Regions from separate parts of the Arthrobacter sp. MDT2-34-1 genome, predicted to be linked through region 1. Evidence: riboswitches for the same ligand, from Rfam matches in the RefSeq annotation. Region 1 holds a riboswitch; each other region holds the start of a gene.
The links. Region 1 has a riboswitch for S-adenosylmethionine ahead of AC5RVV_RS08075 (flavin reductase family protein). Riboswitches for the same ligand answer to the same signal wherever they lie in the genome.

Region 1 (7,097 bases):
GCGTCGACGTGCGGTTTGAAGAGACCCAGTGGGACGCCATCTTCGCGGGGCTGGAGGCGGGCCGTTTCGACGTAATCGCCAATCAGGTTTCGATCAACGAAGACCGCCTGGCCAAGTACGACTTCTCGGACCCGTACACGGTCAGCACCGGCGTCGTCGTCGTGAAGTCGGACAACAACGACATTTCCTCCCTGGCGGATCTGGAGGGCAAAACGTCCGCCCAGTCGCTGACCAGCAACTTCTACAAACTGGCCAAGGGCGCCGGAGCCAATGTCGAGGCCGTGGAGGGCTGGGCGCAGGCGGTTTCGCTGCTGGAGCAGGGCCGGGTGGACGCCACGGTCAACGACAAGCTGACCTACCTGGACTACCAGGCCACCAACGACAACAAAGACATCAAGGTAGCCGCCGAAACGGACGAAGAAACGCAGAGCGCCTTCGCCTTCCAGAAGGGCAGCGACGAGCTGGTGGAGGCCTTCAACACGGCGCTGGAGGAGCTGCGCGCCGACGGCACGCTGGCAAAGATCTCCGAGAAGTACTTCGGCGCGGACGTCAGCAAGTAAATCCGGCCGCTTCAAAGGGAGACGCTAACGTAACCGTATGGACATCGACTGGGAGCTCGTCGGCAGTTCACTCTGGCCTATAGTCCAGGGCGGGCTGACCGGCACCATCCCCCTCTCGCTGGCCAGCTTCGCCATCGGCCTGCTGCTGGCGCTCGTCGTGGCCCTGATGCGCTTGAGCCGCAACCGGATCCTGGCCGGCATCGCGCGCGCCTACGTCTCGGTGATCCGCGGCACCCCGCTGCTCGTCCAGCTGTTCGTGATCTTCTACGGTCTGCCGTCGATCGGCGTGGTGCTTGAACCGTGGCCGAGCGCCATCATCGCGTTCTCCCTGAACGTGGGCGGCTATGCGGCCGAAATTATCCGCGCCGCGATTCTGTCCGTCCCCAAGGGCCAGTGGGAAGCCGGCCACACCATCGGCATGGCCGGCACCACCACCCTGCGCCGCATCATCCTGCCGCAGGCCGCGCGGGTGTCGGTGCCGCCGCTGTCCAATACGTTCATCTCGCTGGTCAAGGACACCTCCCTCGCTTCCCTGATCCTGGTCACCGAGGCGTTCCGGGCCGCCCAGGAAATCGCGGCGTTCAGCCAGGAGTTCATGCTGCTCTACATTGAGGCCGCGGCGGTCTACTGGGTGTTCTGCCTGGTGCTCTCCGCCGGGCAGTCCCGACTGGAGAAGAGGCTGGACCGCTATGTCGCCCACTGACGTCCCCTCCGCCGCCGCTTCGCAGCCCGGCTCCGCCGCAGGGCCGGTGCTCTCCGTAGAGGGGCTGCGCAAGTCCTTCGGCAGCAACCAGGTGCTCAAGTCCATCGACCTCTCCGTCCAGACGGGCGGGGTACTGGCCCTGATCGGACCCTCCGGGTCGGGCAAAACCACCGTGCTGCGCTGCCTGAACGGCTTGGAAATCCCCGACGGCGGGCGGGTCGCCTTTTCGGGCGGGCCGGCCGTGGATTTCGGTTCGCCGGTGAACCGAAAACAGATCGCCGCCCTGCGCGACCGAAGCGCCATGGTGTTCCAGCACTACAACCTGTTCCCGCACATGACCGTGCTGCAGAACATCATCGAGGGCCCGGTCCAGGTGCAGAAGCGGTCCAAGGCCGAAGCGGTGCGCGAGGCCAGGTCGCTGCTGGACCGTGTCGGGCTCTCCGGCAAGGAAGACCAGTACCCGCATCAGCTCTCCGGCGGACAGCAGCAGCGGGTCGGCATTGTCCGGGCGCTGGCGCTCAAACCTTCGCTGCTGCTGTTCGACGAGCCCACGTCCGCACTGGATCCTGAACTGGTGGGCGACGTGCTGCACGTGATCAAGGAACTGGCTGACGAGGGCTGGACCATGGCCCTGGTCACCCACGAGCTGGCCTTCGCCCGTGAAGTGGCCAGCGAAGTGGTGTTCATGGACGGCGGCGTGGTGGTGGAACGCGGACACCCCGAACAGGTGCTGCGCGAACCGCGGGAGGAGCGCACCCGGCAGTTCGTCCACCGGCTGCTCAACCCGTTCTAGGACCGGGTTCACTTCCGGCTGCCCCCACCCTCCCCCCGACGGCTCCCTGCATCCGCGGGGGGGGTCCCGCCTGCACCGGTCCACAGCACCACGCCGCCACGCCGGGTGTGGCGCACGCCACGCCGGTGCGAAATTCATCTGATGTCATCTGGGATGGCAGAATGTAAAGTTCCATGCACCGTTCCGCATGGCAGGCTCGTTCCGGCCGGAAGCTTCCATCCCGCGTTTCTCCTGCGCGGAAACCTCCGGCCACGAAAGGCAGAACCATGGCCACTTCCCTGGCTACCAAGTCGTTGACCGCACAGACGGCTTCCGAAGCGCACGATCTCCTGAATGCTGCGGTCGAAGAGTTGCAAAAGCTCGCCGCCATCGACGGCGATTGCGGCATCTTGGTCACTCGCACCGGCCCCGGGCAGTTTACGGTGGAGCTGAGCGACGACGTGCCCTACGGCATCACCCAGGAATCGCATCTGTACTAAGCGGTTGGCGGGCCGGTCCCGGTTATATGACGCCGCCCGGTTGCCCGGAATGAAGCGCCGGCCCGCCCCGGTGGGATAATTTCGCCCATGGCTCCAGCGATTGCGTACCAAGGTGAACCCGGCTCGAACTCCCACATGGCTTGCCTGGAAGTGCGCCCCGGTTGGGAAGCGGTGCCGTGTGCCAGCTTCGAGGATGCGTTCGCTGCCGTCACCGGCGGCGAGGCGGAACTGGCCATGATCCCCATCGACAACTCGATCGCCGGGCGGGTGGCGGACATCCACGCCCTGCTGCCGAAGACCACCCTGCAGATCGTGGAGGAATTCTTCCTGCCCATCCGTTTCAGCCTGCTGGGCGTACGCGGGGCCACCGTGGAGCAGGCCCGGGAGGTGCACAGCCACATCCATGCTTTGGGCCAGTGCCGCAAGCTGATCCGCAGGCTCGGGCTCACTCCGGTCATCGCCGGCGACACCGCCGGTTCGGCCCGGGAGGTGGCCGAATGGAAGGACCCGACCAAGGTCTCCCTGGCGCCGCCGATGGCCGCCGAACTCTACGGCCTGGAGGTTTTCGCGGAAAAGGTCGAAGACGATCCGACGAACACCACACGGTTCGTGGTGCTGGCCGACCGCCGGCCGGTCCCGTCCCGCGAGGAACTTCCCGGTCCGGCCGTGACCAGCTTCGTGTTCCGCGTGCGGAACGTGCCGTCCGCGCTGTACAAGGCGCTGGGCGGTTTCGCCACCAACGGCATCAACATGACCCGGTTGGAGAGCTACATGGTGGGCGGCGAGTTTGCCGCCACCATGTTCATGGTGGACGTCGAAGGCCACCCGGACGATCCGGCCATGGTCCACGCCTTCGAGGAACTGGACTTCTTCACCACCGAAATCCGCATCCTGGGCGTCTACCCGGCGCATCCGTTCCGGCAGCAGACCGTGCGCCCGGGCGCCGCCGCGCAGTAGCCGTGGCGCCAGCAGTCGGACAGTAGCCTTCGGGGCAGCAGCCGTCGCACGGCCGCCCGTCGGGCAGCAGCCACCTCGCGTGGCCCGGGAGTAAAACGCTGCATTTGACGAACTGTTACCGGCGTTTGACCCAGGCCCTTCCCCGCTCTTAGCGTGGAGACGAATCAAGAGCGCCAACTTCACAGCCCTGGCTGGTTGGCCGGCAACCCTCTACCGTAGCGGGGTGCTCCAGGTGATGATTCGGCCCGCCGGGGATGTCGGCAGGCAAGTACGCGTATCCACCCGCAGCAGCTCGGCCGCAGCGGATGCGCCCAAGCCCCAAGGACGCCATGTCGCTACACCATGACCTGACCCCCCACACGTTGCGCTCCGCCTTCGGCCGGTTCCCCTCGGGCATCGCGGCGCTGTGCGCGACCGTCGACGGCGAGCCGCAGGGCATCGTCGCCTCCTCGTTCACCGTGGGCGTCTCCCTCGAGCCGCCGCTGGTGATGTTCGCCGTGCAAAACACCTCACGGACCTGGCCGCTGGTCCGGCGGGCCAACCGGATCGGCGTCTCGGTGCTCGGCACCGGGCACGACGGCGTCTGCCGCCAGATCGCGTCCAGGACCGGTGACCGCTTTGCCGGCCTGAGCCTGCACGGCACCGACGACGGCGCGCTTTTCCTCAACGACGCGGCGCTCTGGCTGGACTGCTCGGTGCACCAGGAAGTCCCGGCCGGGGACCACCACGTCGTGCTGCTGCAGGTGCACGGACTGTCCACGCACGACGGCACCCACGAGCCCCTGGTCTTCCACGATTCCGCGTTCCGCCGGTTGGAACAGCCGGCCTTCGTCTAGGACGCATGGTCCCGGCCCCGCCCGCAGCTGCGGGGCCGGGCGCGGGCAGCTAAGGCAGCGGCCTGCCTCGGGCCGCCACCCACAGGGAGTACCACTCCTCGCGGGTCATCGATGCTCCAACCGCTTCCGCCTCGGCACAGGCCCGGATCCGGTCCGGGCTGCTGGTACCGACGACCGGCCGGATGCCTGCCGGATGCCGCAGCAGCCAGCCCAGCACCACGGCCTCGGGCGGGCACCCCTTGTCCCGGGCAAGTTCCGTGACCAGGGCTGCCGCTGCTTGATCCGCCGGGGGAGAGGCATCCGCGGGCGCGGAAGCATCCGGTGTCGCGGCCTCCGCTGCCGCACGCCCGCTGTACCGGCCCTGGGCCAGCGCTCCCCAGGCCTGCAGCTCCACCCCGTGGGCGGCGCAGTATTCCAAGGTGCCGTGCGGGAAGCTGATCCCCGGTCCCTCCGGGTGGTTCACCAGCACCCCTGACTCCAGCCAGTCGCGTCGGTACAGGCTCATTTCCAGCTGGTTCACCGCCAGCGGTTCATCCAGCGCCGACTGCAGCCAGCGCATCTGTTCGCCGGACATGTTCGAGACACCAAGGCGGCGGACCTTCCCGGCCATCCGAAGCTCGTTGAACGCCGCGGCGATCTCTTCGGCCGGCGTCAGCGGATCGGGCCGGTGGATCAGCAGCGTATCCAGGTGATCGGTGTGCAGCCGGCGCAGGCTCTCGTCGGTGCGGGTCAGGATGGCTTTCCGCGAGGAGTCGTAGTGCCCGACCATGCCGGGGGCCGGCAGCCGGATGCCGCATTTGCCCTGCAGCCGGATCGAGTCGCGCAGCTCGGGACTTCCGGCCAACACCCGCCCGAACGCGGCCTCGGCCTTGCCGTGGGCGTAGATGTCGGCGTGGTCGAACGTCGTGATCCCGGCCTCCAGCGCCGCCGCCACGGCCGCGTGCGCGGCCGCCACATCGGCCGCTTCCAGCGGCCCGCTCCCCCAGCCACCACCCAACCCCATGCAGCCGAATATGAGGCGCGAGCCGGCGTCGTTCATTGAAAGTTCCCCCTTCGCTGGACAGGTTTCCAGCGTACGACGGCGGTGCCCGGGGAGGCGTCGGCGCCGGCCGGGTGATGCAGACACCGAAGAACACTCCTCGTAGCGGGGCGCCGATTCAACTCGGGCGGCATCAGCCGGTGTGGCGACGGAGGAACGCCACGCTGCGCTCCAGCACCTGCCACGCCGCTTCCAACTCCAGGTTGAACTGGAACTGGTGCCCTAGGCCGGCCTCCGTGTGGGGGAAGAACTCCTCCACGGCCGCGCCCTTGATCCGCAGCGCTTCGACCAGCCCGAGCGAGTGCGGCAGCAACGGGTCCGTGTTGCCCGCTGACACGAAAGCCGGCGGGTAATCGGCGCCCACGTGCTTGGCCACGGAGGCCAGCGCGACGTACGGACGCTCCAGATAGTCTTTGGCCCCGGTGTAGGACCACAGCACCGTGCGCAGGTAATTCTGGTTCCCGGCCTGGTCCGCCCCGGCGAGCGAGAGGTCGTACGCCCCGCAGTGCAGCAGCACCGCGCGCAGCCGCTCCGGCTTCATGGGCGAGGCAATGCCGAGCCTTTTGGCATAGTCGGGATCGGCGATGACGAGCGCCAGTTGCGCGGCAATTTGCGCGCCCGCCGAGTCCCCGGCCAGCACGATCCGCTCGGTATCGATGTGAAGCCGCTCGGCATTGTGTTCCAGGTAGCGCAGCGCGGCGGCCGTCTGGCGCACCGGCGCGGGGTAGCGGCGCACGTGGGCCAGCGAATAGTCCACCCCCACGGCGGTGAAGCCGTAGGAGGCGAGGATTCGAAGGTAATTGGCGACGTCGTTCTTGGTGCCGGAGATCCAGGCCCCGCCGTGGATCCAGACAATTGTCGGAAGACGCAGCGAATCCTCGGCCGCCTTGTCCGGGAAGAACACGTCCAGGCGGGTATGCCCGTGGTTGCTGAGGTATTCCTGATCCAATACTTCGCTGATTCCGTCCGGCACGTGCCGGGCCATCGCGCGGGCCGTGCGCCGGCCGTCCCGTTCCGACAGCACCCGCAGCAGCACCGCCAGCGGCCGGGGGCTGAAGCGCAGCCACAGGACCAGGCCGCCGGCAAGGGCCGCCGGGACGGTGACGAGCACGGCAACTGCTGTCAGTGCGCGGCGGATACGGACCTGCATGGCTTCCTCCGATCGGCCGGTAGTGAACCAATCGTGAGCCCGCCCCGCCCGCGGGGCAAGCCCCTCCCCTGCCTGACCGTCAATCGCCGGACCCCCCCCGCCCGCGAAGGGCCGTGAGGCCCGCAAACGGCTGGACGGCCACCGACGAAAAGCCTTGCAGCTCGCCCGCCAAGGGCGGGAAACCACGTCAACCGAGGGCAACCACCAGGCTCAGCGCGGCCAAGACCAGGGCGACCGGCGTCATGGTCCACCGCTCGGGCTTGCTGCGCGAGATGGCGTTCATCAGGACGCCGACGAACAGGTACGCGGTCAGGACCCAGCCAAGAACGAGCGACGCGGTCTCCGGCAACGCGTCGAGAAACTGCGCGCGGTCCATGATGACGAACACGAAGAACGCATACAGGAGCACCGAGACCGCGCTCCCGATGCGCAGCTTCGCCGGCAGGATGCGGTGGCTTCCTCCCCAGGCGAACCGGCCCAGCGGCAGGCCCGCGGCCAGCAGGATCTGGAAGACGGCCAACAGCGCGAAGACAAGGCACGCGGCGATGGCCGCAACGGTGATCATGGCGAGCAGTGTAGC
Region 2 (7,097 bases), on a different contig from region 1:
TGCACCAACTGCCGCCGCAAGCTGTTTCGTGTTCCCGGCAGACGCTGCATAAGCTCTGCCTTCGAAACCCGTCTTAGGCGTACCGCTGACTCGGCTATAACCAGCGCCTCCAAGCGCGGCCGGCAGCGGATTGCGTGCAGCACACAATCCAGGGTCCCTACGTAACCCCACCTCCCCTCGGCTGCGAGCCTGCCACGGTGCTTGATCACGGTCTCAGGTTGTCTGCCATGGTCCGCCCAGAGATGCAATTGGGGCGGGTCTTTCACTGTCCAGAGTCCCAGCTCCCCGGCGGCCGAGACGCAGGTGATGAGCCCGCCAGCCATCATCGCGATGCGCAGATCGGCATCCGCATTGGCAGTGGCTACTAGCCCCCGTCGAAGGGACGTCACGGCGCCCGACGCGATCGCCACCTTGATCGCATCCGGTCCGATGCCCGCCCGGCGCAGGTCCCTAACGAGGGCTGTTCCTCCTCTTTTCGCCACCCAGTTGGCGATCATTTCGGGAGTCTGCATGTAATCGAGGATGACCGCGCCCTTCGGCCGCCACCATTGCCGGCCCGAAATTGTGGACATCGGATGACCGGCAATGAAAAGCGGCGCCGAACACCTGCGAACGGACTGCATCGCCGGCGCCGAAGACTTCCCGGCCCAGTTGAACCTGCCAGTCCTCCGGCGGGGCCGCGAGAGGCTTCCCGGCTCGGCGTGGACCCGCCTAGTCCTGACGCAGGGCGCGCACCAGCGAGTTGAACCGCTCGTTGGCGGCCAGGTCCTCGATCAGGACCGACGCCCCGTCCGGCCCGGCCAGCGGGATCCGCCAGTTCGGGTATTCGTCGGCGGTGCCCGGCTGGTTCTGGGTCCGAAGCTCCCCCACAGCGTCCGTGAGCGCAACGCCCAGCAGTACCGACGGGGTCTGCGTGATGAACGCGTGCAGCGCCTCGACGGTGCGTTGTTCGGCGGCGGGGCCGGCGCCGTCGTCGTGCTGTGGCGCGGCCGGCACCCGCGAGCGCACCGTGGAGAGCACTGCCTCTTGGGCTGCCTGATCCAAAGCCCGTTCCTCCTCCACGGGCCGGTTCAGCAGGCCCAGCGATTCACGCAACTCCACGTGCTTGCCCGCCAGGTAGCCGGCGGTAGGCGGCAGGTCGTGCGTGGTGACGCTGGTCAGGCAGGAACGGCGGTAGCGCTCGGGTGCGCGGGGGCTGCCGTCCTCGTACTCAAACCACAGGATGGAGGTCCCCAGGATGCCGCGCTCGGCCAGGTAGTCCTGCACGCCCGGCTCGAACACCCCGAGGTCCTCACCAATGACGACGACGCCGGCCCGTTCCGCTTCCAGGGCGAGGATGCCGATCAAGGCCTCGTGATCGTAGTACACGTAGGCGCCTTCGCCGGGAGGGCTGCCGGCGGGAATCCACCACAGCCGGAACAGCCCGAGGATATGGTCCACCCGGATGCCGCCGGCGTGCCGCAGGACGGTCCGCAGCATGTCCCGGTAGGCAACATAGCCGGATTCGGCCAGGCGGTGCGGATGCCACGGGGGCTGTGACCAGTCCTGGCCCTGTTGGTTGAACATGTCCGGCGGCGCGCCCACGGAGATGCCGGGGGTCAGCACATCCTGCAACGTCCAGGCGTCGGCGCCGGTGGGATGGACGCCGACGGCGAGATCGTGCACTATCCCGATGTTCATTCCCGCATCGAGGGCGCTGGCCTGCGCCGCCTCGAGCTGCTCGTCGCACAGCCACTGCAGCCATTGATGGAACTCGATGCGGTCCTTCAGCTCGCTGCGCTGCGCTTCGATGAACACGGCATCCGACCACTCCGGTGCCCCGGCCGGAACAGTTTCGGCCATGGCACACCACAGGGCAAAGCGCTCCAGCCCCTCGCCTTCCTGCGCGCGGAAGGCCTCGAACCGCTGCTGGCGTTCCGCGGACCGGGGCACAGCGAAGACCGTTTCCAGCGCCTGCAGCTTGGCCGCAAAAACCAGGTCGCGGTCCAGGATGCCGGCGTCCAGGTTCGCGTCGTGGAAGTTGTTGGCCAGCGGGATGCCGCGGGCTTCGGGCACGTCCTCGACCCGCAGGTACAGCGGATTGACGAACCGGCGCGTGGAGGGCAGGTAGGGCGAGGGCTCCACCGGCGGTTTCGGCTGGGCCGCGTGCAGCGGGTTGATCAGGACGAAGCCCGCGCCCTTCGCGGCGGCCGTCTCGGCGAGGCTGGCCAAGTCATGCAGGTCACCGATGCCCCACGAGGACCGCGAGCGCACGGAGTACAGCTGTGCCATCAACCCCCACGTCCGGGGCAGGCGGTCCGCGGTGGTCAGGCGCCGCGGGGTGACCACGAGGGCGCACCGCGCCTCGCTGTCGGTTGGCTCCGGGGCCGCGCCGGTTCCGGGCTCCATCGATTCCGACCGGTCCGGGGCCGCGCCGGTCCCGGCCTGCATCACCTCCGGCATTTCCGGGGCCGCGCCGGTCCCGGCCTCCATCGGCTCGGACCGCTCCACGACCTCCAGCGTGTGCCAGCCCAGCGGGATGTCCGCCGGCACCACCGCCGTGAAACGAACAGGCGGGGCACCTTCCGCATCCTCCGACCCGCCGGCCAGCACCTCGACGTCGCGCCGGGAGCCGTCCTCCAGCAGGATCCGGACCCGCGGACGGACGCCGCGCCGCGCATTGACCGGAACCTCGGTGGCAGTGCCTTGGCGGACGACGACGGCGGGCGGCAGCGTGCGCTGCACCGGTGCCAGTTCAGCGGCCCGGAGGGAAGCCGTCACGTCGTCGTCGGTGGCACAGGGGACGCCCAGCGCGGTGAGGACGGAAACCAGCGTTGCCTCACTGACTGTTTTCTCGTCGCCATCCCAGCCGCGGAAGGTAATGCCAACGCCATGTTTTCCCGCGAGGCGCTGCAGCGCCGAAAGTTCAGCCATAGACCCAATCTACGGTGAACTGTCCGGACCCGGGAACGTTCGTCACGCCGGTACGGCGAAGGTCGTGGCTCCGACGCGCGGCGAGCACCGCCGTCGTGCCGGGCATTCGCAGGCCGGACAAACAGCGAGGCGTCGTCCGCAATTCCGAACGTCCAAAGCGTTCGCGAGGCCGGGCGGCGAAGGCGAGCACCGCCGTCGTACCGGGCCGCCGCAAGCCCGGGCAACCGCACGGCGTGCCGCCTCAGGGCCCGGGCGCCCACAGCCCGGACGCAACGCGGCTCAACATTTTTTGGTGCCGCGGCCGTTGGTTGCGAGAATGGACGAGACCATCCCGAGCGGTTGAGAGATCTGGCTCTTTGACACCGCAGCAACCATCCGGACGCCACCGGAAAGGTGCTACCGCCAGAAGCGATGGAGAGAGCGCAAGCAATCTTTGATCCGGACGGTGCCTGCACGGTGCCGCCAGGACCGTCATTCCGGGAACCCAAGTTTTGAAGGAGCAACCGCCTGATGGCTGAACGCACATTCGGTTTCCGCACCCGTGCCCTGCACGCCGGCGGCACGCCCGACGCCGAGCACGGTGCCCGGGCCGTACCGATCTACCAGAGCACGTCGTTCGTGTTCAAAGACACCGACGACGCCGCGAACCTCTTCGCGCTGCAGAAGTACGGCAACATCTACTCCCGCATCGGCAACCCCACGGTCGCCGCGTTCGAGGAGCGCATCGCCTCGCTCGAGGGCGGCATCGGCGCGGTGGCCACATCCTCGGGCATGGCCGCCGAGTTCATCACCTTCGCGGCCCTGGCCGGGGCGGGCGACCACATCGTGGCCTCGTCCAAGCTCTACGGCGGCACCATCACCCAGCTGGACGTGACGCTGCGCCGGTTCGGCGTGGAGACCACGTTCGTCGACTCCAACGACCCGGCCGACTTCGCCGCGGCCATCGGGGAGAACACCAAGGCCGTCTACACCGAGATCGTGGCCAACCCGTCCGGCGACATCGCGGACCTCGCCGGTTTGGCCGCGGTGGCGCACGACGCCGGGCTCCCCCTGGTCGTGGACGCCACCCTGAGCACGCCCTACCTGATCCGCCCGATCGAGCACGGCGCGGACATCGTGATCCACTCCGCCACCAAGTTCCTGGGCGGCCACGGCACCACCCTGGGCGGCGTCGTCGTCGAATCCGGCCGTTTCAACTGGGGCAACGGCAAGTTTCCGCAGATGACCGAGCCGGTGCCCAGCTACGGCAACGTGTCCTGGTGGGGCAACTTCGGCGAGTACGGCTTCCTCACCAAGCTCCGGTCCGAGCAGCTGCGCGACATCGGCCCGTCGCTGTCGGCACAGTCCGCGTTCCAGCTGCTGCAGGGCGTGGAAACGCTGGCGCAGCGGATGGACGAGCACCTGGCCAACGCCCGCACCGTGGCCGAGTGGCTGGAAGCCGACGAGCGCGTCTCTTGGGTCAGCTACGCCGGCCTGCCCGCCCACCCGCATTACGAGCGGGGCCGGAAGTACCTGCCCAAGGGCGTGGGCTCCGTGTTCAGCTTCGGCGTCAAGGGCGGCCGCACCGCGGGCCAGAAGTTCATCGAATCGCTGCAGCTGGCCAGCCACCTGGCCAACATCGGCGACGCCCGCACCCTGGTGCTGCACCCGGGATCGACCACCCACCAGCAGCTCACCGCCGACCAGCTGGTGGCTGCCGGCGTGCCCGAGGACCTGATCCGCATCTCCGTGGGTCTGGAAGACGTGGACGACATTCTCTGGGATTTGGACCAGGCGCTGGCCGCCTCGCAGCAGGCCGGCGCCGAGCACGGCCCCAGCCGCGACCATGAGGACGCCGCGTTCGACAGCTCCGAGTTCGCCTCGCCCAGCTATGCCGGCGAGTCCTGCACGATCCCGGCGGAGCGCTCCCCCCGGACAGAGCCCGGAACGCGCGTAGTCGAGTCCGTCGAAGAACTGATCGAAGCCGAAGAAGGAGCCGCCAAGTGACCGCGACACCGGAACGCACCTGGATCGGCCCGTCCGCCGCGGAGCGTCTGAACATCCTGCGCAACACCAAATCCATCGCCATTGTCGGCGCCTCGGACAAGCCGAGCCGGGCCAGCTACTTCGTGGCCACGTACCTGCTGTCCAGCTCGCCGTACAAGGTGTATTTCGTGAACCCGGTGGCGAAGGAGATCCTGGGTCAGCCGGTGTACAAGTCGCTGGCGGACCTGCCCGAGGTGCCGGACCTGGTGGATGTCTTCCGCAGGCACGACGACCTGCCCACCGTTTTGGAGGAAACCCTGGCCGTCGGCGCCAAGACGCTCTGGCTGCAACTGGGCTCCTGGCACGAGGAGGTCGCGGCCCAGGCCGAGGCCGCCGGCTTGAACGTGGTGATGGACCGCTGCGTGAAGATCGAGCACGCACGCTTCCACGGCGGCCTGCACCTGGCCGGCTTCGACACCGGAGTGATCTCCTCCAAGCGGCAGCTGACCGCCTAGGCGGGCGCGAGGCCGCTTCCCCGACCGGCAGAGCCCCACTGTACTAACGACGGCGGAGGGCCGGCCTGCGCGAGGCCGCGCCCGCCCCGAAAAGCCCGCCCCTTGTCCCCCGGCCTTCCACGTGGAGGCCCGGGGACAAGGGGCGGGTTTTTTCCTGCCCGGAAGTAGACGGAAAGAGCCTTCAAGGATTTCCCCAAGGTCCTCGTCGGATGCTGTGGCCAGCCACACATCACTCGACTAGGGGGAGTCACCGTGTTTACTGCACCAACCGATTTACAACCGAGGAGGGGCACCGAACGTGCCCACAAGGGGAGGCCATCCTTCCCCCGGAAAGTCACGGCCGGGCTCGCCGCGCTGGTGCTGGGCGCGGGCGTGCTGCCCTCCGCCCTCGCCCCCGCGGCGTTGGCAGCGCCGGTAGGCCAAGGCCTGACCCTCAATGCCGGGGACATGCGGTTCATCCTGAAGCAAATTAAGATCGCGGAAAACCACGCCACCAAGGAAGACGCCGAGGGCAAACCCGTGCCGGGCCAGCCGCTCCTCGGCCCCGGCCCCAACCAGATAGCCAATCCGCTGCTGCCCTACGGGCTGCGCACGGTGGACGGGTCCGACAACAACCTGATGCCCAACCAAGGGCACTTCGGCGCCGCCAGCCTGCCCTTCCCGCGGCTGGCAGAACCGGAATGGCGGACCACCGCCGGCGGGCAGTCGTATAAGTCGGTCAATGTTCCGATGATCCGGGACGCGGACCCGCGCTTCGTCAGCAACGTCATCGTGGACCAGACCTCCACCAATCCGGCCGCGATCGCCGCGGCGGGCAAGGCGCACCGGACGGTGAACGACGGCCCCACGGCCGTCCCCTGCGACGACGAGGGGCTGCCCCTGAACTGTGTTCCCGACGGCGAGACACTCGACATCCCGAATGTCACCACCGACTTCGGGCTCTCGCCGCCATACAACGGCTTCTTTGCCCTCTTCGGCCAGTTTTTCGACCACGGGATCGACTTCACCAAGAAGACCAGCAACGTCGTCATGATGCCGCTGGCCAAGGACGATCCGCTGTACGTCGAGGGATCGCCCACGAACTTCATGCTGCTCAACCGGGCGGAGAACCAGCCCGGACCCGACGGCAAGCTCGGCACCGACGACGACGTCCAGGACGCCACGAACACGGACTCTCCGTGGGTTGACCAGAGCCAGACCTACTCCTCGAATCCGTCCCATCACGTCTTTCTCCGGGAGTACGAGCTCAACGAGGACGGCGACCCGGTCTCGACCGGCGAACTGGCCGAAGGCGAACCCGGCGGCATGGCCACCTGGGCGGACATCAAGGCACAGGCCGAGTCCATGCTCGGCCTGAAGCTCTCCGACGCCGACGTCGTGAACATCCCGATGCTGGCCACCGACCAGTACGGGCGCTTCCTGCGCGGCCCCAACGGGCTGCCGCAGTACATCACGCAGGACAAGCAGTTCGTGGAAGGGAACCTGGAGAACCCCGTCGCGCCGCCGGCGGATGTCCAGCGGATCGGCATCGCGTTCCTGGACGACATCTCCCACTTCGCGGCACCGTTCGACTCGCGGGGCGCGGCCCTGACACCCGACGGGGACGGCGGCATCACGCCCACCAGCGGCCGGCAGGACCCGGGCACCTACGACGACGAAATGCTCGACGCGCACTTCGTTGGCGGCGACGGCCGCCTGAACGAG
Region 3 (7,097 bases), on a different contig from region 1:
CGGCCAGCTCGATCAGGAGCCGGGTGAACTCTTCCCAGTCCAGCCCGTCGCCGCCGAACTCGGCCGGAATCCGGGCGGCGCCGAAGCCTGCGTCCTTCAGCCAACCGATCTGGTCAAACGGCAGCTCGCGGGTGAGCTCGCGGCTTAACGCCCCGGCGGCGATGCGCGCGAAGATCGGGCGGTATTTGACGGCCGCGGCGTCGAAGGCCGTGGTGAGGTTGTCGAGTGTTTCAGTCATGGTGGTTCTCCTGGAGGTTCGGCCCTGAGGGCGTCAGATGTGCCCGCAGGTTGCGGGCAGTGGTGATGAGGTGCCCGGGTTGGGGGCAGGGGTGATCGGGCCCTGCGGGTTGGGGGCAGCGGTGGGCCCCGCTGATGGCGGCAGTCATGAGGTGACCCGCGGGCTGCGGCCAGAGCGGGCGGCGTCCTGCTCGGCTCAGGTGTAGAGCGAAATCGGCTGGACGTCGCCGAGCAGGTAGTTGGCGCCGACCTCGACCTTCTTGTAGTCGACAGGGTCGTGCAGGGTGTGCGTGCGGATGTTGCGCCAGAAAATGTCCAGCCCGACCTCGGTTTTAGCGGAGGACGAGCCGGTGGTCTCGAAGATCCGGTTCGCCACGTCCACGCCCACCTCGGTGGACACGACCTTCAGCCGCGCAATCTCGAGCGCGAGGTCCGCCCGGGCTTCCGCGCTCAACTGCGCGCCGGCGGCGATAACGGCGTCGAACCTGGCGTTCGTCCGGTCGGCCAGGGCCTCCACCGCGGCAACCCGCGACACCAGCTCGCCGTAGACCCGCTGGGTCAGCGGGTCCTGGGCATAGGTCTCCTGCTTGCTGAGGAACCACGAGTTCCGGCGCGCCAGCGTGATCCGGCGCCCGCGGTCCAGCGCCCCCTGCGCGATGCCCAGGTAGAGGTTGCCGAAGGCCAGCTGGATGTACGGGGTGACCAGGGTGGAGAAAGGCTCCTCCCCCACCTCGCCGATGATGTCCGCGGCGGTGACCTGCACGCCGTCGTACTTCACCGAACCACTGGCCGAGAGCCGCTGGCCGAGCGCATCCCAGTCCCCGAGGTATCCGATGCCCGTTCGGTCATGCTCGAGCGCGAGGGCCAGGAACTTGCCCTGCTCGGGTCCGGCCGCGATCACGGCGTTGACCAGGATGGCGTCGCCGACGGAAGCACCGGTGGAGAAGTGCTTGGTGCCGTTCAGCCGGAAGCCATCGCCGTCGGGAACCAGTTCCAGATTCGGGTCCACCGGGTTCACGGAGTCGCCCCAGGACCAGCGGCCCCGCGCGGAGCGGCGGAGCAGTCGTTCCTGAACCTGCGCATCACCGTAGAACACGACGGCGCCCAGGTTGGCGTAGTGGTAACCGAGTATCTGCGCGATCGACGCGTCGGTGCGGGCCAGGATGCGCACGGCGTGCAGCGCGCTTTCCCAATGCCCGCCCTCGCCGCCCCATTCGGCCGGGATAATCAGGTTGAGCAGGCCGGAGTTGCGCAGCAGCTCCACCTCGGCGTGCGGGTCGGCGTTGCGTCGGTCGCGCTCCAGCACGTCCAGGGCCAGCGCGGCGGCAACGCCTTCGGCTATCTGCTGCCAATGGGCCAGTTCCTCGGCGGTAGCCTGTCCGCTCCACGGGGATCGGCGGGTTTGCGGGTTGTTGTCGGTCACGACGGCGGTCATGTTGGCTCCTCACGGCGGGGCTCCCGCCTGGGCCGCGGCGCAGCAACCGTCACGGTTTGAGGCGCAGCCCGGAGGGGGCCGTACTTGCCGGGCACGGTGTTGTGCGCGGCCGGATCCTCATCTGGGGCACCCCGCTACGGGAGAGGGTTGCCGCCCAACCAGCCAGAGCTTGTCGTTGGGACTCTTGATCTTGGAGTCGAGTATGCCGGGGCCGATCCGGCGCAGGGAAGCACGTGACAGGCCGTGACATTCTGCTGCCGTTTGTTACGGAATCCGCTTCGGATGACGACGACGCCCCGTCGCCCCGCCCGGCTCCACGGGCTGGGGCTGCACGCTTCCGCCCGGCTCCGCGGGCCGGGGCTGCAGACTTCCGCCCGGCGCATTGAGCCGGGTGCAACCCTCTGTGCGGCTGTCCCCTACTGGCCTGGTTACGAGGGGACTACCGTGGAGGTGCACTGCCAATATGGCCGGGCCGGGACGGGCACCGTCCGCTGGCCGTCGTACGGGAGGTTCATCATGAAGGCATGGCAATTTGTCGGCACGAAGAAGCCGCTGGAGCTTAATGAGGTTCAGGAACCCCACGCTGGCCCCGGTGAAGTGGTCGTCGACGTCAAGGCGTCGGGGGTCTGTCACTCGGACGTCTCGACGCTCGATGATCCGGGATGGATGGCGCTGTTCCAGCACGGCCTGCCCCGCACCATGGGCCATGAATCCGCCGGCGTTATCAGCGAGGTCGGCGAGGGCATGGACCATTGGAAGATTGGCGACCGCGTAGGCCTCTCTCCGGTGATGTCGGACGGGGACGCATTGGGTTACGGGAAGTGGGATGGAGGCTTCGCCGCCAAGCTTCGCGCGACCGACGACAATCTCGTCGCCCTGCCCGACGAAGTGCCGTTCGACCTCGGCGCCATGGCGACCGACGCCGGCTTGACCGCCTACCATGCCATGATGGCGGTCGGCGGGGCTAAGAACGGCATGAAGGTCGGCGTCATCGGCCTGGGCGGACTGGGCTACATCGGTGCACGCTGTGCCGCGTTGGTCGGCGCCGAGGTGTACGGCGCCGAGGTCAATCCGGAAACCCAGAAACTGGCCGACGAGATCGGATTGGCTGGCGTCGGCGCCTCGATCGAAGAGTTCAAGGACAAGAACCTGGAGCTGATCGTGGACTACGCCGGCTTCGGCACCACGACCTCGGCTGCCATCGAAACACTCGCGGAGTTCGGCACCCTGGTTCAGGTGGGCATGGGCCGGTTGGAATCGACCATCAATACGTACCCGATCATCATCAACCAGCTCACCATCAGGGGCTCAAAGTCCGGTACCAAGGAGGATCTTGCCGGCATCTACGAGCTGATGAAGAGCGGTCAGCTCAAGCCACCCATGAACCACATCAAGCATGCCGACATTCCCGGCGCAATCGACAAGCTTCGCGAGGGAGGTGTCGTCGGCCGCTTCATTGCTGTGTACGAGTGATGCGGGGACTCGAGGCGGCCGTCCGAAGGCGGGGCAGGGCTGACCGCAGCCCGTGAGCTGCTGTTATAAACCGAAGCGCGGGGCCTCGATGGCCGGGCAGGTATCCATGACGACGTCCAGCCCGGCCGCCTTGGCCTTTTCCGCGGCGGCTTCGTCGATCACGCCCAGCTGGAGCCACACCGCCTTGGCACCGACTTCGATGGCCTGGTCCACCACCGGGCCGACCTTCTGCGAGTTCACGAAGCAGTCCACCACGTCGATATCGCCGGGAATGTCCCCGAGCTTTTGGTAACCGGTCAGGCCGAGGACGTCGTCGCCCTGCAGGTTGACGGGGACGACTTCCATGTCCAGCTGGTCCATCAGGTACCGGGAGATGCGCATGGCCACCCGGTGCGGGTTCGTGGACAGGCCGACGACGGCCCAGCGGCCGGGGGTTTCCAGCAGCCGCCGGACGACTTCAGGGTCATTCTGGTGTGCCATGGCTCGACCCTACCCGCGACTCTTCGGCACCGGAACCGCCGCTGGCCCTCTCCCCCTCAGCCGCCCTCATCGAGGAGTGGGCAGACGCCCTTAAACCGTCGGTTTAAGGGCGTCAGCTGAACAGTCGATGGTTTGGGGCTAGCCGGCCAACCGGGCCGCCGCTGCGTCGGCGTGCTCCGCCACCCAGTTCCCCACCAGTTCCAGCACTTCAGCGTCCACGGGCTCGCGGATCTGGCGCTTGTAGTCGGAGAGGGTCGGAACCTTCGGGTCGCGGCGCAGCAGGTGCGACAGGTCCTCGATCTTCCTCGTGGTCACCGGGCCGGGGACGGTGGCCGCGATGATGTCCAGGTCGGCCGAGTCCACCTGCACGTCCTTGGCGCCCGTGATGGCCAGCACAGGCATGTGCAGGCGCTCCAAGTTCGGAACGGGGTCGAAGTCGAGGAACTCCCGATGCCAGAGCGCATTGATCTTACGGCCCTTCATGCGCACCACGTCCTCGGTGGTGGCCCGAAGCTTTTCCACCGACTTCGCCTGCACCCTGACCAGGTCCTGGCGGAAAAGCTTCAGCAGCAAGCGCGGGAAGGCGGGCAGCGAGTCGCTGATCTGGGCCGTCTGCCACCTGCCTGTCTCAAAGCCTGTCTGCGCCGAGGCTGAAAGCAGCACAGCCCCGTCCACCCGGGTACCGGGCTCTGCCGCCACGGCCGCCGCGTGGTAGCTGCCTTCGCTGTGGCCGACCAGGAATACCGGGAGGCCCGCGGCCTTCCGGGCGGCCATCCAGCGGAGGGCGGCCGCGGCGTCGTCGGTGTTCTGACGGAAGCCGGCCGCCCAGAAGGTGCCTTCCGAGTCGCCGGTACCGCGCTTGTCGTAGCGCAGGGAAGCGATTCCGTGGCCGGCAAGTGCCGTCGCCAAGTCACGGCTGATGCCCAACGGCATCCGTTTGTGGTCGGCATTGCTGTCGATCGGTCCCGAGCCCGGCAGGATCAGCGCGGCGCCGCGGACCGTTCCGGCCGGTTCAGCCCAGGTTCCCGTCAGCTGAACGGTCCCGGACGAAAAGCTGACCACTTCTTCGGTGAACGCCTGACCGGCGGGCAGGCCGGCGGCCTTCCGGATCCGGGCCGCAACATCCTCGGCATCGGGAAGCGACACGACCACCCGGGCGTACTTTTGCCCGTCCAGGTCAAGCTGCACTGCCGGGGTGCCGCGGCGGGCGACGGCGAGGGTCTTGCCGCGGCCGCGCCACGTTCCCACCCGAGTCCGTCCCGGGATCGCAAGCCCGGGAGCCCGCAGGCCGTGGACGCCGTCGAACGCATCCGCGAGCACCCGGACGGAGGTCACCGCGGACAGCGGGAATCGCTGGTCGCCGAGCAGCCCCGCAACTTTCTCGAACCGGTCCAGCTCCAGCAGAACCTCCTTGTTCTCCACCACTATCGCCGCCACCGCGCCTCCCTTCGGGTCGTTTATTGCTCGTGTCTTGGTCGTTTGGTCGCCCACTGGGTTACCGGACAGTACGATTATTATCAGTTGTAGGAACAATGTCAACTGTGAGAACATGGAGCCATGTCCTCCTCACAGAGCGCCGACCTGATCCTGCACCCCGTACGCCTGCGGATCGTCCAGACGCTGCTGGGCAACCGTGAGCTGACCACGGCGGAGATCTCCGCCGAACTCCCCGACGTTCCCACCGCGACGCTTTACCGGCACATAGGCACCCTCTCCAAGGCCGGCGTGCTGGCGGTGGCCCAGGAGAGGCCGGTTCGCGGCACCACCGAACGCACCTTTCGACTGGACGTGGCCAGGAGTTCAGTGGCCGAGGACGATCTGGCGTCCATGACGGCCGATGACCACCGGCGCGGCTTCATGGCCTTCGCGGCCGGGCTGCTGGGGGCCTTCGACCAATACATCGCCGGCGGGAATCCGGACTTCGTGCGCGACGGGGCCGGTTACCGGCAGACCGCCCTCTGGATGACGGACGAAGAGTTCGAGGATTTCACTTCCGCCATCAGGGCTGCCGCAGAGAAGGTGGCGGCCAACGGCCCTGAAGAGGGGCGGCACCGCCGTTTGTTCTCCACGGTCCTCATCCCGGCGGATCCGCCCGCCTGACTGACCGCCCCGCCGGGCCCGCACCGGGAGCAACGTCCACATCGGCGGCACATGGGCGGGAGGAGACGGCGGCGTCGTCGGCTGGCTATGAAAGGAGGCAGCGACGCCGGCGACACCCTAGCGAACGGGGGCATCGCCGTCGTGATGACCCCGAGAGGGCGGGCCGGCGTTACGCGTCCCAGCAGAGGCAGAAGGGGTGTCCGGCGGGGTCGGCGTACACCTGGAACCCCGAGGCGGACGCCGGGTCATCGGCCGGCTTCAGCAGCTTGGCACCCAGGGACGTCGCCTGTTCATGGGCGGCCGCGAGATCGTCTATGTAGAGGTCCAGGTGGATCTGCTGCGGCGTCCCGTCCGGCCAGTCGGGCGGAATGTGGTTGGGCGCAAGCTGGAATCCCAGCCGCGATTCGCCGTCCACCATGACCGTGTGCCAGTCGTCTTCGGCCTCGACCGTCCCGTCCAAGAGGCCGGCCCAGAAGGTGCTCTCCGCCGCGAGGTCGGCGGCGTCGAACACGATGATCTGTCTGCTGATTTTCATGCGGTCATCCTGCCACTGAGCCGAAGTTGCGTCCATGGTTAGCGGGGATGCGCCTGTTTCCCCGGCGGGTTCCCCCACGAGTGGTTCCCGTCTTTGTTACGGCAGATTGTCATTCCGCCTTTGTTACGGGTCATTATTACGGGCAGTTTGCCGGGAGCCCTGCCCGTGCCGTTTAGTTGGTGGTGACCATCCCGAGCGGCCGAGAGACCTGGATCGACGACGCCGCAGCAACCCTGGTCATCGGAAGCCCACCCAGGCTGCCGGTGATAACGAGGTGACAAGCCACGGGTACGGCCGGCGATTGCCGGGCCGCACGGCTTGATCCGTAGGGTGCTACTGCCAGGATCGATGGAGTGATCCCATGACTGCCGTACTGTCGTCGTCCCGCCACGCGGCTCCCGTTGCCGCTGCACCCGCGGCCCGTTCCGACTCCGCGCTGGCCGTTTCCTTTCGCGCCCTGAACCGCACCTTCGGCACGGGAGCACAGGCCCACACCGTGCTGCGCGACGTGAACTTCGAGGTCCGTCCCGGCGAGGTGCTGGCCATCCTGGGCCCGTCAGGCTGCGGCAAGTCCACCTTGCTCCGCGCCACCGCAGGCCTCGACGCGCCCAGCGCCGGCGCCGTGGAAATCGACGGCACACCGGTCCAGGGCATCGACTCCCGCTGCGCCGTCGCGTTCCAGGAACCCCGGCTGCTGCCGTGGCACACCCTGCAGGCCAACGTGGCCATCGGCCTGCCCAAGAGCTCCAGCGCCAAGCAGGGCAAGTCCAAGGTCGCTCGGCTGCTGGACCTGGTCGGGCTGGCCGCCTTCGCCAAGCACCGGCCGCGCGAGGTCTC

Region 2: it holds a riboswitch for S-adenosylmethionine, as region 1 does, so the genes downstream of both, AC5RVV_RS14145 (O-acetylhomoserine aminocarboxypropyltransferase/cysteine synthase family protein) here and AC5RVV_RS08075 (flavin reductase family protein) in region 1, are expected to answer to the same signal.
Region 3: it holds a riboswitch for S-adenosylmethionine, as region 1 does, so the genes downstream of both, AC5RVV_RS14205 (acyl-CoA dehydrogenase family protein) here and AC5RVV_RS08075 (flavin reductase family protein) in region 1, are expected to answer to the same signal.

The regions. Positions count from the first base shown of each region.
Region 1 is NZ_JBNHGO010000001.1:1,731,320-1,738,416, forward strand. Features, by position in the region: gene AC5RVV_RS08050 (amino acid ABC transporter substrate-binding protein) at 1-560, shown strand, start outside; gene AC5RVV_RS08055 (amino acid ABC transporter permease) at 604-1,263, shown strand; gene AC5RVV_RS08060 (amino acid ABC transporter ATP-binding protein) at 1,250-2,056, shown strand; gene AC5RVV_RS08065 (hypothetical protein) at 2,323-2,535, shown strand; gene AC5RVV_RS08070 (prephenate dehydratase) at 2,623-3,492, shown strand; SAM riboswitch class IV at 3,655-3,769, shown strand; gene AC5RVV_RS08075 (flavin reductase family protein) at 3,822-4,328, shown strand; gene AC5RVV_RS08080 (aldo/keto reductase) at 4,378-5,367, opposite strand; gene AC5RVV_RS08085 (alpha/beta hydrolase) at 5,501-6,517, opposite strand; gene AC5RVV_RS08090 (hypothetical protein) at 6,705-7,082, opposite strand.
Region 2 is NZ_JBNHGO010000003.1:156,808-163,904, reverse strand. Features, by position in the region: gene AC5RVV_RS14155 (endonuclease domain-containing protein) at 1-623, opposite strand, end outside; gene malQ (4-alpha-glucanotransferase) at 712-2,913, opposite strand; SAM riboswitch class I at 3,237-3,331, shown strand; gene AC5RVV_RS14145 (O-acetylhomoserine aminocarboxypropyltransferase/cysteine synthase family protein) at 3,424-4,899, shown strand; gene AC5RVV_RS14140 (CoA-binding protein) at 4,896-5,393, shown strand; gene AC5RVV_RS14135 (Ig-like domain-containing protein) at 5,646-7,097, shown strand, end outside.
Region 3 is NZ_JBNHGO010000003.1:168,908-176,004, reverse strand. Features, by position in the region: gene AC5RVV_RS14210 (acyl-CoA dehydrogenase family protein) at 1-238, opposite strand, end outside; gene AC5RVV_RS14205 (acyl-CoA dehydrogenase family protein) at 434-1,672, opposite strand; SAM riboswitch class IV at 1,748-1,862, opposite strand; gene AC5RVV_RS14200 (zinc-binding dehydrogenase) at 2,189-3,145, shown strand; gene AC5RVV_RS14195 (CoA-binding protein) at 3,209-3,625, opposite strand; gene AC5RVV_RS14190 (alpha/beta hydrolase) at 3,764-5,116, opposite strand; gene AC5RVV_RS14185 (helix-turn-helix domain-containing protein) at 5,183-5,725, shown strand; gene AC5RVV_RS14180 (VOC family protein) at 5,895-6,260, opposite strand; gene AC5RVV_RS14175 (ABC transporter ATP-binding protein) at 6,622-7,097, shown strand, end outside.